One region of the Streptomyces sp. TLI_146 genome, then DNA from elsewhere that is predicted to be linked to it. Evidence: predicted binding sites of a transcription regulator. Region 1 holds the regulator's gene; each other region holds the start of a gene.
What was found. Region 1 encodes HrcA, which represses chaperone genes, less so after heat shock. Its sites were predicted from a motif close to TTNGCACTCNGNNNNNCNGAGTGCNAA; they were not measured.
Positions count from the first base shown of each region.

Region 1 (5,358 bases):
GCATGCTGTCCGCCGTACGCGAGGAATTCGGCCTGGCGGACGACGCCGAGGTGACGACGGAGGCGAATCCGGAGTCGGTGGACCGGGCGTATCTGGAGGAGCTGCGGGCGGGCGGCTTCAACCGTGTCTCCTTCGGCATGCAGAGCGCGAAGCAGCACGTCCTGAAGATCCTGGACCGTACGCACACGCCGGGCCGCCCCGAGGCGTGCGTCGCCGAGGCGCGGGCGGCGGGCTTCGACCACGTCAACCTCGACCTGATCTACGGTACGCCGGGCGAGACGGACGAGGACTGGCGGGAGTCGCTGGCGGCGGCCGTCGGGGCGGGCCCCGACCACATCTCCGCCTACGCCCTGATCGTCGAGGAGGGCACCCAGCTGGCGCGCCGGATCCGCCGGGGCGAGGTCCCGATGACGGACGACGACGTCCACGCGGACCGCTATCTGATCGCCGACTCGGTGCTGGCGGCCGCGGGCTTCCACTGGTACGAGGTGTCCAACTGGGCCACCACGGAGGCGGGCCGCTGTCTGCACAACGAGCTGTACTGGCGGGGGGCGGACTGGTGGGGGGCCGGGCCGGGGGCGCACTCCCACGTGGGCGGGGTCCGCTGGTGGAACGTGAAGCATCCGGGGGCGTACGCGGCGGCGCTGGCGGCCGGCCGGACGCCGGGCGCGGGCCGCGAGGTCCTGTCCGCCGAGGACCGCCGCGTCGAGCGCATCCTCCTGGAGCTGCGCCTGCGCGACGGCTGCGCGCTGTCGCTCCTGCGCCCGGCGGGGCTCGCGGCGTCGCGCCGCGCGCTGTCGGACGGGCTGCTCGAGCCCGGCCCGTACGGGGAGGGGCGGGCGGTGCTGACGTTGCGGGGGAGGTTGCTGGCGGACGGGGTGGTACGGGACTTGGTGGACTGACTTTTCGGCCCCCTCCCCACCCCTTCCCTAAAGCCCTCTGGCGGGCGGCCGGGGGGCTTTGCCCCCGGGCCCCGTGTTCGTCTGCGGGCCGTCCCCAACTGGTCGCGCAGTTCCTCGCGCCCCTTTTCGGGCCGGTGGCCGGTTGCTCGCGCAGTTCCCCGCGCCCCTAGGGGGTGCGGGTGCGGGCGATGGTGAGTGCGAGGGCGAAGCCGAGCATTTCAGGGGCGCGGGGAACTGCGCGACCAGCCATCTACGGTCCGCAGACGAACACCGCAGGGTCCGGGGGCGTAGCCCCCGGGGGAGCCAGCCCAGCCCACCACCCACCCCCGGAGGGTTCAGGGAAGGGGCGGGGTGGGGGACGTCACGAAGTCGATCAGCTCCTCCACCCGGCCCAGCAGCTCCGGCTCCAGGTCCCGATACGACCGCACACCCGACAGAATCCGCTGCCACGCCGCCCCCGTGTTGGGGGGCCAGCCCAGCGCCCGGCACACCCCCGTCTTCCAGTCCTCCCCCCGCGGCACCACCGGCCACCCCCCGATCCCCACGGACGCCGGCTTCACCGCCTCCCACACATCGATGTACGGATGCCCCGCCACCAGCACATCCGCGCCCGTGACCGCCGCCGCGATCCGGGACTCCTTGGAGCCGGGCACCAGGTGGTCGACCAGGACGCCGAGGCGCGCGTCGGGACCGGGCGCGAAGTCCGCGACGATCGCGGGGAGGTCGTCGATGCCGGAGAGGTATTCGACGACGACCCCCTCGATCCGCAGGTCGTCGCCCCACACCTTCTCCACCAGCTCCGCGTCGTGGCGCCCCTCCACATAGATGCGCCCCGCGCGCGCCACCCGCGCCCGCGCCCCCGGCACCGCCACGGAGCCGGACGCCGTACGCGCCGGGCGCGAGGGCGCGGGTGCCGGCGGGCGTACCAGCGTGACGACCTTCCCCTCAAGGAGGAACCCCCGGGCCGCCAGCGGGAACACCCGCTGTTTGCCGAAGCGGTCCTCCAGCGTCACCGTCCCCGCCTCACAGCGGAGCACCGCCCCGCAGAACCCGGTCGTCACCTCCTCGACGACGAGGTCGAGCTCGGCGGGCACCTCGGGGGCCGGGGTCCCCTTCTTCCAGGGCGGGGTCAGATCCGGGCTGTAGCTGCGCATTCGGATGAGAATACGGGCGGTTCATGTGGCCATATGGGTGTACGGCGCTACGACACGCCGAATTCCGCCGCGAGTTGGGCCCGCTGCGCCCGTACGAAGGCCGCGTCCACCACCGCCCCGTGCCCCGGCACGTACACCGCGTCCTCGCCGCCCAGGTCGAGCAGCCGGTCGAGCGCGGCGGGCCAGCGGGTGCGGACCGCGTCCGGGCCCGCCTGCGGCTCGCCGGACTCCTCGACCAGGTCGCCGCAGAAGACGATCTCGGGGGAGCCGGCGGAGCCCGGGACCAGGACCGCCAGGTCGTGGCCCGAGTGGCCGGGGCCCACGTTCGCGAGCAGCACCTGCCGCCCGCCGAGCTCCAGTGTCCATTCGCCCGTCACGAAGTGGTGCGGGCGCACCAGCAGGTCCGCGGCCTCGGCGGCCTGCGCGGCCGGTACCCCGTGGGTGATGGCGTCGACGCGCAGGGCGTCGCCGTCGAGCACCCGGTCGATGCCCACCGCTCCGTACACCTCCGCCCCGGAGAACGCGGCCGTGCCGAGCACATGGTCGAAGTGCGGATGGCTGAGTGCGATGTGCGTCACCCGGCGCCCGAGCAGCGCCTGCGCCTGGGCCCGCAGCTCGGCGCCCTCGCGCAGGGTCGACCCCGTGTCGTACAGCAGGACCGCGTCGTCGCCCACGACCAGCCCCGCCGTCGCGTCCCACCCGGGAAGGCGGCGGCGGCCCACGCCGTCGCCGAGCCGCTCCCAGCCGAACTCTTCCCATCTGACGTCCATGACGTGACGCTATCCCGGGCGGTCGGGGGCGGCGCCCGGCCGCGCCGCTCCACCGCGCCGCGAGCGTCACGGGCGGCCGCCCTTGCTAGGGGTGTACCGGTCGGCCGTACACTGGCCGGGGGATTGCTGGCACTCGAACGCACAGAGTGCCAGGCAGAGCGCCTAGGGACGACAGCTGGAGGTGTGCGCGGTGCTCAGTGAACGCAGACTTGAGGTCCTGCGCGCCATCGTCCAGGACTACGTCGGGACCGAGGAGCCGGTGGGTTCGAAGGCCCTGACGGAGCGGCACGCGCTGGGCGTCTCGCCGGCGACCGTGCGCAACGACATGGCGGTCCTGGAGGAGGAGGGCTTCATCGCCCAGCCCCACACCAGTGCCGGACGCATTCCGACCGACAAGGGCTACCGGCTGTTCGTCGACCGGCTCGCGGGCGTCAAGCCGCTGTCGTCGCCGGAGCGGCGGGCCATCCAGAACTTCCTGGACGGGGCCGTCGACCTGGACGACGTGGTGGCGCGGACCGTGCGGCTGCTCGCGCAGCTGACCCGGCAGGTCGCCGTCGTGCAGTACCCGTCGCTGACGCGGTCCACCGTGCGGCACGTGGAACTGCTGTCGCTGGCCCCGGCCAGGCTGATGCTGGTGCTCATCACGGACACCGGGCGGGTCGAGCAGCGGCTGGTCGACTGCCCGGCGCCGTTCGGCGAGACCTCGCTGGCGGACCTGCGGGCCCGGCTCAACAGCCGGGTGGTGGGGCGCCGCTTCGCGGACGTCCCGCAGCTGGTGCAGGACCTGCCGGAGTCCTTCGAACCGGAGGACCGAGGAACCGTTTCGACGGTGCTCGCCACTTTGCTCGAAACCCTGGTCGAGGAGACCGAGGAGCGGCTGATGATCGGCGGAACCGCCAATCTCACCCGCTTCGGGCACGACTTTCCCCTGACCATCCGGCCGGTGCTGGAGGCGCTGGAGGAGCAAGTGGTGCTCCTCAAGCTGCTCGGCGAGGCCAAGGAATCGGGCATGACCGTACGAATCGGGCATGAGAACGCCCATGAGGGGCTGAACTCCACGTCCGTCGTCTCGGTCGGCTACGGTTCGGGCGGCGAGGCCGTCGCAAAACTCGGCGTGGTCGGACCGACCCGCATGGATTACCCCGGAACGATGGGAGCGGTACGCGCAGTGGCACGTTACGTCGGACAGATCCTGGCGGAGTCGTAAGTGGCCACGGACTACTACGCCGTACTGGGCGTACGCCGCGACGCATCGCAGGACGAGATCAAGAAGGCGTTCCGGCGCCTGGCACGTGAACTCCACCCGGATGTGAATCCGGACCCGAAGACGCAGGAGCGCTTCAAGGAGATCAACGCCGCCTACGAGGTCCTCTCGGACCCGCAGAAGAAGCAGGTCTACGACCTCGGCGGCGACCCCCTGTCGTCCTCCGGCGGCGGTGGCGCGGGCGGCTTCGGCGCGGGCGGCTTCGGGAACTTCTCGGACATCATGGACGCGTTCTTCGGCAACGCGGCGCAGCGCGGCCCGCGCTCGCGCACCCGCCGGGGCCAGGACGCCATGATCCGCCTGGAGATCGACCTCAACGAGGCGGCCTTCGGTACGACCAAGGAGATCCAGGTCGACACCGCGGTGGTGTGCACGACCTGCTCCGGCGAGGGCGCCGCCCCCGGCACCTCGGCGCAGACGTGTGACATGTGCCGCGGCCGCGGTGAGGTGTCGCAGGTCACCCGGTCCTTCCTGGGCCAGGTCATGACCTCCCGCCCCTGCCCCCAGTGCCAGGGCTTCGGGACCGTCGTGCCCACGCCGTGCCCGGAGTGCGCCGGCGACGGCCGCATCCGCTCGCGCCGCACGCTCACGGTCAAGATCCCGGCCGGTGTCGACAACGGCACCCGGATCCAGCTCGCGGGCGAGGGCGAGGTCGGCCCCGGCGGCGGCCCCGCCGGTGACCTGTACGTGGAGATCCACGAGCTCAACCACGACGTCTTCCAGCGCCGCGGCGACGATCTGCACTGCACGGTGACGATCCCGATGACGGCGGCGTCGCTGGGCACCAAGGTGCCGCTGCAGACGCTGGACGGCATGGAGGAGGTGGACATCCGCCCGGGTACCCAGTCGGGCCAGTCCATCCCGCTGCACGGGCGCGGTGTGACGCATCTGCGCGGCGGCGGCCGGGGCGACCTGATCGTCCACGTCGAGGTCACCACGCCGACGAAGCTGGACCCCCAGCAGGAGGACCTGCTCCGCCAGCTGGCCAAGCTGCGCGGCGAGGAGCGGCCGCTCGGGCAGTTCCAGCCGGGGCAGCAGGGGCTGTTCTCCCGCCTGAAGGACGCGTTCAACGGGCGCTGAGTCCGGGTGCTCCGCCCCCGGGCCCCCACCGCGGGCGGGGATTCGGGTGCGGAGCGACACCCATGGCACGATGCGGGCATGGCTTTGACCGATCTCTGCCGGTATCCGATCGTGCAGGCTCCCATGGCCGGTGGCGTCTCCGCCCCCGGCCTGGCCGCCGCGGTCGGCGAGGCCGGCGGACTCGGGTT
Region 1 is NZ_PJMX01000001.1:3,471,012-3,476,369, reverse strand. Features, by position in the region: gene hemW (radical SAM family heme chaperone HemW) at 1-902, shown strand, start outside; gene BX283_RS15835 (DUF3097 domain-containing protein) at 1,238-2,056, opposite strand; gene BX283_RS15830 (MBL fold metallo-hydrolase) at 2,104-2,826, opposite strand; gene hrcA (heat-inducible transcriptional repressor HrcA) at 3,017-4,033, shown strand; gene dnaJ (molecular chaperone DnaJ) at 4,034-5,170, shown strand; gene BX283_RS15815 (nitronate monooxygenase) at 5,249-5,358, shown strand, end outside.

Region 2 (5,358 bases), 2.0 Mb from region 1:
CGCCCAGGACAGGGGAGGCGAGTACGCCTCGGGGTCGAAGACGCGGCCTCGGCCACCCCGGCGCGCCGGGTCCACGAACACCGCGTCCCACCCCGACGTGTCCACGTCCGTCACGTCCGCGCACCGCACCTCGATCAGCTCCGCGAGGCCCAGCGCCGCCGCGTTGGCGCGGGCGACCTCGGCCGTCAGCTCGTCGCGGTCCACCGCGAGGACGGAGATGCCCGCCCGGGCCAGCGCCAGCGCGTCGCCGCCGATGCCGCAGCACAGGTCCGCCACACTCCGTACGCCCTCGGCGGCGAAGACCCTGGCGCGGTAGGCGGCCACCGAGGCGCGGGTGGACTGCTCGACGCCGTTGGGCGTGAAGAACATCCGGTACGCGTCGTCCGCGCCGAACTTCGCGACCGCGCGCTGGCGCAGCCGCGCCTGGGCCAGCGCGGCCGAGACCAGCTCGGGGGCGTGGGTGCGGCGCAGCCGGGTCGCCACCGCCAGCTCCTGGGCCGGGTCGTAGTCGCGGAGCGAGTCCAGCAGGCCCGTGCCCTCGGGGGTGAGCAGGGCGCGGAAGGTGTCGAGGTCGTTCACCCGCCCCATTGTGGGCCAGGCGGGGGACGGTACGCGCCCGGTGGCGGGTGTCGCCCCCGGTCTGCTGCGTCGCACTGACAGGATGCGGCGGCATGCAGCTTGTACGACAAAAGGAACATTTTCGGCGTGGTGGCAGGGCGAAAGCGCCGCTCGTTCTGGTGGCCGGGCTGGTCGTCGCCGCGCTCGCCTCCGGGTGCGCCGACGAGGAGGCCCCCGCCGCCCGGCACGGCGGCAAGGCGGCCGCCGGACCGCAGGCCTACGGCAACCACGCCGCCCGCGCCCTCGCCGGCTACTCCGCCCAGCTCAAAGAGGCGCAGGCCGCGCGGGTCGCCGCCGCGAAGAAGTGGAAGCTGGCCAAGGTGCCGCTGGCCGCGCCCGCGCCGCCCGCCGTCAAACCGAAGATCACCAACCGGCCCGGGTTCGAGACGGACGGGGGCGACGCGCTGCCGCCCGTCTTCACGACCGTGCCGACCAAGGACCGGATCGTCTTCCTCACCATCGACGACGGGGCCGAGAAGGATCCCGCGCTGCTGAAGATGATGCGGGAACTGCGCATCCCGTACAGCGCATTCCTCAGCGACTACCTCGTCCGCACGGACTACCCGTACTTCAAGCGGATGCAGGGTCTTGGCGTCACGCTCAACAACCACACGCTGAACCACCGCTATATGCCCGGGCTCTCCTACGAGGAGCAGCGGCACGAGATCTGCGACCAGCAGGACAAGATCGAGAAGTGGGCGGGGAAGCGGCCCCGGCTGTTCCGGCCGCCGTACGGCAACTACAACGAGGACACCCTGCGCGCGGCCCAGTCGTGCGGGGTCAAGGCGGTGCCGCTGTGGGCGGCGGAGGCGTTCCCCGACCACATGGAGTGGCGCGAGTGGGACCGGGATCTGCACCCCGGGGACATCGTGCTCACGCACTTCCGGGGGCCGGGGGACTGGAAGGGGACGATGCCGGACATGATCCGGCAGGTGATGAAGGTGATCACGGACAAGGGGTATGCGGTGGCTCGGCTGGAGGACTACGTCTGAGGCGGTGGCCGGGCGGGGTGGGGGCGAGGGTGGGTTTCCCGGGGGTTGCGGCCCCGGCCCCCGGACGTCGTTCGTCTGCGGACCGTAGATGGCTGGTCGCGCAGTTCCCCGCGCCCCTGAAAATGCCGCTGCGCGGCAATCCCCCGGGCGCCCCGAAGAGGCGCATCCAGGGGCGCGGGGAACTGCGCGACCGGTTGGGGACGGCCCGCAGACAAAGACCGGGCATCACCACCCCGCCCGCCGCCCCGCCGCGTCGCTCACCCGGATCAGCAACGCCACCATCACCCAGTTCGCCACCAGCGACGAACCCCCCTTCGCCAGGAACGGGAGGGCCTTGCCCGTGAGGGGGATCAGGCCCGTCACGCCGCCGACCACCACGAACACCTGGAGGGCCAGCGCCGCCGCCAGCCCCGTGGCCAGGAGTTTGCCGAACGCGTCGTGGGCCGCCAGGGCCGTCCGCAGGCCCCGCTGGGCCAGCAGGCCGTACAGCAGGAGCACCGCCATCACCCCGGCCATGCCCAGCTCCTCCCCGACCGTCGTCAGGATGAAGTCGCTGCGGCCCGCGAAGCCGACCAGCTCGGGGTGGCCCTCGCCCAGGCCAGTCCCGGTCATCCCGCCGCTGCCGAAGCTGAAGAGGCCCTGCGCCAGCTGGTCGGAGACCAGGCCAGGCGGGCGCCTGTCCGGTGGCAGGAAGACGTCGAAGGGGTGCAGCCAGGCCACGATCCGGCCCTTGACGTGCGGCTCGGTCGAGCCGACCACGTACGCCCCGACCGCCGCCATCAGCACCCCGCACACGATCCAGCTGGTGCGCTCGGTCGCCACGTACAGCATGACCACGAAGAGGCCGAAGAAGATCAGCGACGTACCCAGGTCGCGTTCGAAGACCAGCACCAGCAGGCTCAGCACCCAGATCGCCACCAGCGGCGCCATCTGGCGGCCCGGCGGCAGCCGGACGCCCAGGACCTTGCGGCCGGTGAGCGCCAGCGAGTCGCGGTGGACCACCAGATAGCCCGCGAAGAACACCGTGATCATGATCTTCACGAACTCGCCGGGCTGGAGCGAGAACGGGCCCAGATAGACCCAGCGCTTGGCGCCGTACGTGTCCGCCCCGAAGAACGACGGGGCCATCAGCAGCACGAGCGCCACCGCCATCGAGACGTAGATGTAGCGCTGGAGGCGGCGGTGGTCGCGCAGCAGCGCCACCGTCAGCAGACAGCCCGTCAGCCCGATCACCGTCCACACCAGCTGTCCCGACGCGGTGGGCGCCGACTTGAACGCCTTCGCGTACGCCGGGTCGAGCCTGTACAGCAGCACCAGGCCGAGCCCGGACAGGAGCACCGCCAGCGGCAGGATCAGCGGGTCCGCGTACGCCGCGAACCTGCGTACGGTCAGATGCCCGGCCAGCGCGATCAGCGTCATGCTCACCGCGAACTCGGCGGTGGCGCGCGGGATCGTGCCGGTCAGCGCCGCCGAGACACAGGCGTGGCCGCCGACCGTGACGACCACGACCAGCGCGAGCAGCAGCGCCTCGGTGCGGCGGCGCGCGGACGCGAGCGCCCGCCCCGGCTCCGCCTCGGCGTCCGGGCCCCCGCTGTCGCCGTCCGTACGGGAGCCCGCTCCCGTATCCGTACGCATCGTCCTCATCGGCCCGACATTAGGGAGCCTTTCGCCCGGATGGCGAGGGTTCTCCCGAAGAAGCCGTGTCGTGAAGTCCACAGGTGTGCGGACGAACCGGGCAGGTGGATTCTTCGTCGGCGGGGGGCCCGCGGGGCCGCTCACCACCGTCGGAATTCGGCCGCCACGGCCTGCAGCTTGGCACTCCGCTTGACCGAGTGCTAATCGCCGCCCTAGTCTCGGCTCTGGCACTCCCCACCGGAGAGTGCCAACACAGCGACGGGCAGGTCCGGCACCCGCGACGACGGATCCACCTGGTCGCCACCCAAACAGTTAACCCCGTGAGATCTCCGAAGGGGGAGACCGGACCGTGACGACCGCCAGCTCCAAGGTTGCCATCAAGCCGCTCGAGGACCGCATTGTGGTCCAGCCGCTCGACGCCGAGCAGACCACGGCCTCCGGCCTGGTCATTCCGGACACCGCCAAGGAGAAGCCCCAGGAGGGCGTCGTCCTGGCCGTGGGCCCGGGCCGGGTCGAGGACGGCAAGCGCGTCGAGCTCGACGTCGCCGTCGGTGACGTCGTGCTCTACAGCAAGTACGGCGGCACCGAGGTGAAGTACAACGGCGAGGAGTACCTCGTCCTCTCGGCTCGCGACGTGCTCGCGATCATCGAGAAGTAATTCATCTCGAAGCGAATGCTTCTGAGCTGCGCCCCTGGCCACCCCGCTGACAGCCGGGCGGCGAGGGGCGCAGTTTTCGTAACCCCGAGTTTCCGAGAGGGCTGAACCGCTCCCATGGCGAAGATCCTGAAGTTCGACGAGGACGCCCGTCGCGCCCTTGAGCGCGGCGTCAACAAGCTTGCCGACACGGTGAAGGTGACGATCGGCCCCAAGGGCCGCAACGTCGTCATCGACAAGAAGTTCGGCGCCCCCACCATCACCAACGACGGTGTCACGATCGCCCGCGAGGTCGAGCTCGACGACCCGTACGAGAACCTGGGCGCCCAGCTCGTGAAGGAGGTGGCGACCAAGACCAACGACATCGCGGGTGACGGCACCACCACCGCCACCGTGCTGGCCCAGGCGCTGGTCCGCGAGGGCCTGCGCAACGTCGCCGCGGGTGCCTCCCCGGCCGCCCTGAAGAAGGGTATCGACGCCGCGGTCAAGGCCGTGTCCGCCGAGCTCCTCGAGACCGCCCGTCCGATCGACGACAAGTCCGACATCGCCGCCGTGGCCGCGCTCTCCGCGCAGGACACCCAGGTCGGCGAGCTCATCGCCGAGGCGATGGACAAGGTCGGCAAGGACGGTGTCATCACCGTCGAGGAGTCCAACACCTTCGGCCTGGAGCTGGAGTTCACCGAGGGCATGGCCTTCGACAAGGGCTACCTCTCGCCGTACATGGTCTCCGACCAGGAGCGTATGGAGGCCGTCCTCGACGACCCGTACATCCTGATCAACCAGGGCAAGATCTCATCGATCCAGGACCTGCTGCCGCTCCTTGAGAAGGTCATCCAGGCCGGCGCCTCCAAGCCGCTCCTGATCATCGCCGAGGACGTCGAGGGCGAGGCCCTGTCGACCCTGGTCGTCAACAAGATCCGCGGCACGTTCAACGCCGTGGCCGTCAAGGCCCCGGGCTTCGGCGACCGCCGCAAGGCGATGCTCCAGGACATGGCCACCCTCACCGGTGCCACCGTCATCGCCGAGGAGGTCGGCCTCAAGCTCGACCAGGCCGGTCTGGACGTGCTGGGCTCGGCCCGCCGCGTCACGATCACCAAGGACGACACGACCATCGTCGACGGTGGCGGCAACCACGAGGACGTCGTCGGCCGCGTCGCGCAGATCAAGGCCGAGATCGAGTCCACGGACTCCGACTGGGACCGCGAGAAGCTCCAGGAGCGCCTCGCGAAGCTGGCCGGCGGCGTGTGCGTGATCAAGGTCGGCGCCGCCACCGAGGTGGAGCTGAAGGAGAAGAAGCACCGTCTGGAGGACGCCATCTCCGCGACCCGCGCCGCGGTCGAGGAGGGCATCGTCTCCGGTGGTGGCTCCGCGCTCGTCCACGCCGTCAAGGTCCTGGAGGGCAACCTCGGCCTGGCCGGCGACGAGGCCACGGGTGTCGCGGTCGTCCGCCGCGCCGCC
Region 2 is NZ_PJMX01000001.1:5,428,668-5,434,025, forward strand. Features, by position in the region: partial or broken gene BX283_RS24435 (methyltransferase domain-containing protein) at 1-588, opposite strand, end outside; gene BX283_RS24440 (polysaccharide deacetylase family protein) at 672-1,610, shown strand; gene BX283_RS24445 (FtsW/RodA/SpoVE family cell cycle protein) at 1,836-3,254, opposite strand; gene groES (co-chaperone GroES) at 3,595-3,903, shown strand; gene groL (chaperonin GroEL) at 4,018-5,358, shown strand, end outside.
Region 2: groES (co-chaperone GroES) is a predicted target of HrcA. The motif match lies at 3,423-3,449, and genes of this name have one in related genera.

Region 3 (5,358 bases), 950 kb from region 1:
AGCGAGCGGCGGGCCGCGTACTCGCCGCCCAGCGGCTGGACGAACCCGGCCAGCCGCGGCCAGTGCAGATTGAGCAGGGGGCGGGCCACCAGTTCGGTGACCCGGCCGCCCTGACCTGGGGAGTCGCCGAACGGGCGGTCGTACATCGCCTTGACGAAGTCCACGTCCGGGTCGGTCAGGAGCGGCCCGACGATCCCGGAGACGAAGGCGGGGTCGAAGTCCCGCAGGTCCGCGTCGATGAAGCAGACGATGTCACCCGTGGTGACCAGCAGGGAGCGCCACAGGACCTCGCCCTTGCCGGGCAGGGCCGGGATCCGGGGCAGGATCGCGTCCCGGTGCACCACCCGGGCGCCCGCGGCCGCCGCGACCTCGGCCGTACGGTCGGTGGAGCCGGAGTCGACCACCACCAGCTCGTCCACCAGCGGCACCGCGGCGGTCATCAGCTCGCGCCGGATCGCGGCGACGATGTGGCCCACCGTGGCCTCCTCGTCGAGCGCCGGCAGCACGACGCTGACCGTGGTGGCGCCGCGGCGCTTGGCGGCCAGGATCACGTCCAGCGGGCGGTCGGCCGCCGACCAGGAACGCCTGCTCAGCCAGCGCTCCACCTCTTCCAACACGGGCCGGAGCCTCCTCTGTGATCCATCTCGCGGTTCGGACGACTATCTCAACCGTCCGGGCCTTCGGTTACAGTCTTGAACAACGCGGATGACCGTCGCATGTCGGGGTCGTCGCGCGAACAAATGCCTGGGTCCTGGACCCAGTGCCACAGCGCTCATCCAGAGGGACTGAGGGAACGGCCCGTTGAAGTCCCGGCAACCCTCCTGCCGACCGCGAGGTCACGGTGGGGAAGGTGCCAATTCCGTCTCATGGCGAAATGCGCCATGGGGAAGATGAGGAGAAAGGGCCTCGCCATCATGGCTGTGCACACCATCGACGACACTGCCAATGCCGCCACCACCGTGAACCTCGGTCCCGCCGTCGCGCTTTCCTGCCGGGAATGCGGCGAGCGGTTCGACCTCGGCCCGATCTTCGCCTGCGCCCTGTGTTTCGGGCCGCTCGAAGTCGCGTACGACCTTCCGACGGGTGACCCCGAGGCGCTGCGCAAGCGTATCGAGGCGGGCCCGGACAACATCTGGCGCTATGCGCCCCTGCTGCCTGTTCCGGCCAATGTGGCTGAAAAGCCCAACCTGAATCCGGGATTCACCAAGCTCGTCAAGGCCGACAATCTCGCCCGTGAGCTGGGCGTCACCGGTGGCCTCTACGTCAAGGACGACTCCGGCAACCCGACGCACTCCTTCAAGGACCGCGTCGTCGCGATCGCCGTCGAGGCCGCCCGCGCCTTCGGCTTCACCACGCTCTCCTGCTCCTCCACCGGCAACCTGGCGGGCGCGGTCGGCGCCGCCGCCGCCCGGGCCGGATTCCGCTCCTGTGTGTTCATCCCGCACGACCTGGAGCAGGGCAAGGTCGTCATGGCCGCGGTGTACGGCGGCGAGCTGGTCGGTATCGAGGGCAACTACGACGACGTCAACCGCTTCTGCTCGGAGCTCATCGGGGACCCGCTCGGCGAGGGCTGGGGCTTCGTGAACGTGAACCTGCGGCCGTACTACGGCGAGGGTTCGAAGACCCTCGCCTACGAGATCTGCGAGCAGCTCGGCTGGCGGCTGCCCGACCAGATCGTCATCCCCATCGCCTCCGGCTCGCAGCTCACGAAGATCGACAAGGGTCTCCAGGAGCTGATCAGGCTGGGGCTGGTCGAGGACAAGCCGTACAAGATCTTCGGAGCCCAGGCGGAGGGCTGCTCCCCGGTCTCCACCGCCTTCAAGGCGGGCCACGACGTCGTCCGGCCGCAGAAGCCGGACACCATCGCCAAGTCGCTGGCCATCGGCAACCCGGCGGACGGCCCGTACGTCCTGGACATCGCCCGGCGCACCGGCGGTGCGGTGGAGGACGTGAACGACGAGCAGGTCGTGGACGCGATCAAGCTGCTCGCCCGGACCGAGGGCATCTTCGCCGAGACGGCGGGCGGCGTGACGGTCGGCGTCACCCGGAAGCTCATCGAAAGCGGGCTGCTCGACCCGGCGCTCACTACTGTCGTCCTCAACACGGGGGACGGCCTCAAGACCCTGGACGCCGTGGCCCCGACGACCGGCCCGACCGCGACGATCCGCCCGAGCCTGGACGCGTTCCGCGACGCGGGCCTCGCCCACTGACCCACCGGCCACGGAAAGGCAGAACCCCATGAGCGTCAACGTCCGCATCCCCACCATTCTCCGTACGTACACCGGCGGCAAGGCCGAAGTCGCGGCCGAGGGCGCCACCCTCGCCGAGGTCATCGCCGACCTGGAGAAGAACCACACCGGGATCGCCGCCCGGGTCCTGGACGACCAGGGCAAGCTGCGCCGGTTCGTCAACGTGTACGTGAACGACGACGACGTCCGCTTCGAGCAGGGCCTGGAGACGGCGACGCCGGACGGCGCGGGCGTCTCGATCATTCCCGCCGTCGCCGGCGGCTGCTGAGCAAAGGCGCCGAACACCGGCGCGCTGCACGCACAGTTACCTGAATTGCCCCCTCCGCAAGCTAAGCGGAGGGGGCAATTCAGTGTGGTTGAGCGCGGTACAGTGGGGAAGTCCCCTTCGTTGTGCGTGCCACGTGCATATGAGAACGCGACGAACCGGCGTCGAGAAGCAGTCAAAGTGTTCGAGCATATTGCTCCTTAAGTGCGCTTTGCCCGGCCCGACTTGCCCCGGAATGCTGAATTTCGCGGCATTCCGCTCTTCACCCCTGCCCGGAATTCTCGTCCGATTGACCTGTTGCAGAGGGCAGTTGGGCAGATACATTCAGCCGCGGTCGACGCGTTCCGGCGCACACCCTCTCCTGTCGGAGGGTGGAGGTCTGACCCGGGTCCGCGAAGTGCGGTCCCGTGCAAGGGCCAGTAATAGGGGAGTTAGGCATGGCTCAGGGCACCGTCAAGTGGTTCAACGCGGAGAAGGGGTACGGCTTCATCGCGGTCGACGGTGGTGCGGATGTTTTCGTCCACTACAGCGCGATCCAGATGGACGGCTACCGCACCCTTGAAGAAGGTCAGCGAGTCGAGTTCGAGATCTCGCAGGGCCAGAAGGGTCCGCAGGCGGACATGGTCAAGCTCGCCGTCTGATCTCGGCGCGATCGGCCACCGACGCATACAGGCCCGTGGGGCCCGCATCCTCTGTAAATGGATGCGGGCCCCACGTGTGTGTCCGGGGCCCGGGAAGCCCGCCCCGGAGGTGGCCGGGACCGGGCCGCGGGGGTGGGACGGCCTTGCACTCTCCTGGGTCGAGTGCTAATCATTGGCGTTAGCACTCTCCGAGTGAGAGTGACAGAACTTGGATCGGGTCAGTGAGGTCCGCAGACCGGGTGGGGCAAGGAACCACAAGGACTGCAGACCGTCCGTCGCGGGCACCGGCACGGTCCACGAAGAACGCCACCCCTGTCCGGGAGGACCACTTCACATGGCCAAGATCATCGCGTTCGACGAGGAGGCACGGCGCGGTCTCGAGCGCGGGATGAACCAGCTCGCCGACGCCGTCAAGGTCACCCTTGGCCCCAAGGGCCGCAACGTCGTCCTCGAGAAGAAGTGGGGCGCCCCCACGATCACCAACGATGGTGTTTCCATCGCCAAGGAGATCGAGCTCGAGGACCCGTACGAGAAGATCGGCGCCGAGCTGGTCAAGGAAGTCGCCAAGAAGACGGACGACGTCGCCGGTGACGGTACGACCACCGCGACCGTGCTCGCCCAGGCGCTGGTGCGCGAGGGCCTGCGCAACGTCGCCGCCGGCGCCAACCCGATGGCTCTGAAGCGCGGCATCGAGAAGGCCGTCGAGGCCGTCTCCGGTGCGCTCCTGGAGCAGGCGAAGGATGTCGAGACCAAGGAGCAGATCGCTTCGACGGCCTCCATCTCCGCCGCCGACACCCAGATCGGCGAGCTCATCGCCGAGGCGATGGACAAGGTCGGCAAGGAAGGCGTCATCACGGTCGAGGAGTCCCAGACCTTCGGTCTGGAGCTCGAGCTCACCGAGGGCATGCGCTTCGACAAGGGCTACATCTCGGCGTACTTCGCGACCGACATGGAGCGCATGGAAGCCGCGCTCGACGACCCGTACATCCTGATCGTCAACTCGAAGATCGGCTCGGTCAAGGACCTGCTGCCGCTCCTCGAGAAGGTCATGCAGTCGGGCAAGCCGCTCCTGATCATCGCCGAGGACGTCGAGGGCGAGGCCCTGTCGACCCTGGTCGTGAACAAGATCCGCGGCACCTTCAAGTCCGTCGCCGTCAAGGCCCCGGGCTTCGGCGACCGCCGCAAGGCGATGCTGAACGACATCGCCATCCTCACCGGCGGCACGGTCATCTCCGAGGAGGTCGGCCTCAAGCTGGAGAACGCGGGTCTCGACCTGCTGGGCCGCGCCCGCAAGGTCGTCATCACCAAGGACGAGACCACGATCGTCGACGGTGCCGGTGACAGCGAGCAGGTCGCCGGTCGCGTCAACCAGATCCGTGCCGAGATCGAGAACTCGGACTCGGACTACGACCGCGAGAAGCTCCAGGAGCGCCTGGCGAAGCTGGCCGGCGGCGTGGCCGTCATCAAGGCCGGCGCCGCCACCGAGGTGGAGCTCAAGGAGCGCAAGCACCGCATCGAGGACGCCGTTCGCAACGCGAAGGCGGCCGTCGAGGAGGGCATCGTCGCCGGTGGTGGCGTGGCCCTGCTCCAGGCCTCCTCGGTCTTCGAGAAGCTGGACCTGTCGGGTGACGAGGCGACCGGCGCCAACGCCGTGAAGCTCGCCCTGGAGGCCCCGCTGAAGCAGATCGCCGTCAACGGTGGTCTCGAGGGTGGCGTCGTCGTCGAGAAGGTGCGCAACCTGGCCGTCGGCCACGGTCTGAACGCCGCGACCGGCGAGTACGTCGACATGATCGCCGAGGGCATCATCGACCCGGCGAAGGTCACGCGCTCCGCGCTGCAGAACGCCGCGTCGATCGCCGCGCTGTTCCTCACCACCGAGGCCGTCATCGCCGACAAGCCGGAGAAGGCCGCCGCGGCCGCTCCGGGCGGCATGCCGGGCGGTGACATGGACTTCTGATCCCCTCCGGGATCAGCGGTTCCAGCACGCTGTACGCCGAGGGCGGCACTCCTGTTCGCAGGGGTGCCGCCCTTCGGCGTGCTCAGGCTCTCCTCGGCAGGCGCCGTCCGTGACCCGGGCCCCGATGACCGCCTGGCCGTCGCCGAACGGGCTGACGGTGAGGTGCATGCAGAACGCCGCGTCCGTACCGGCGCCGGTGATGTCGTACGCCGCCGGGTCCTTGCCGTGGCTGCGCAGCACGAGCGG
Region 3 is NZ_PJMX01000001.1:4,421,283-4,426,640, reverse strand. Features, by position in the region: gene BX283_RS19785 (glucosyl-3-phosphoglycerate synthase) at 1-617, opposite strand, end outside; SAM riboswitch class I at 770-897, shown strand; gene thrC (threonine synthase) at 915-2,210, shown strand; gene BX283_RS19775 (MoaD/ThiS family protein) at 2,239-2,517, shown strand; gene BX283_RS19770 (cold-shock protein) at 2,952-3,155, shown strand; gene groL (chaperonin GroEL) at 3,490-5,112, shown strand; gene BX283_RS19760 (hypothetical protein) at 5,125-5,358, opposite strand, start outside.
Region 3: groL (chaperonin GroEL) is a predicted target of HrcA. The motif match lies at 3,298-3,324, and genes of this name have one in related genera.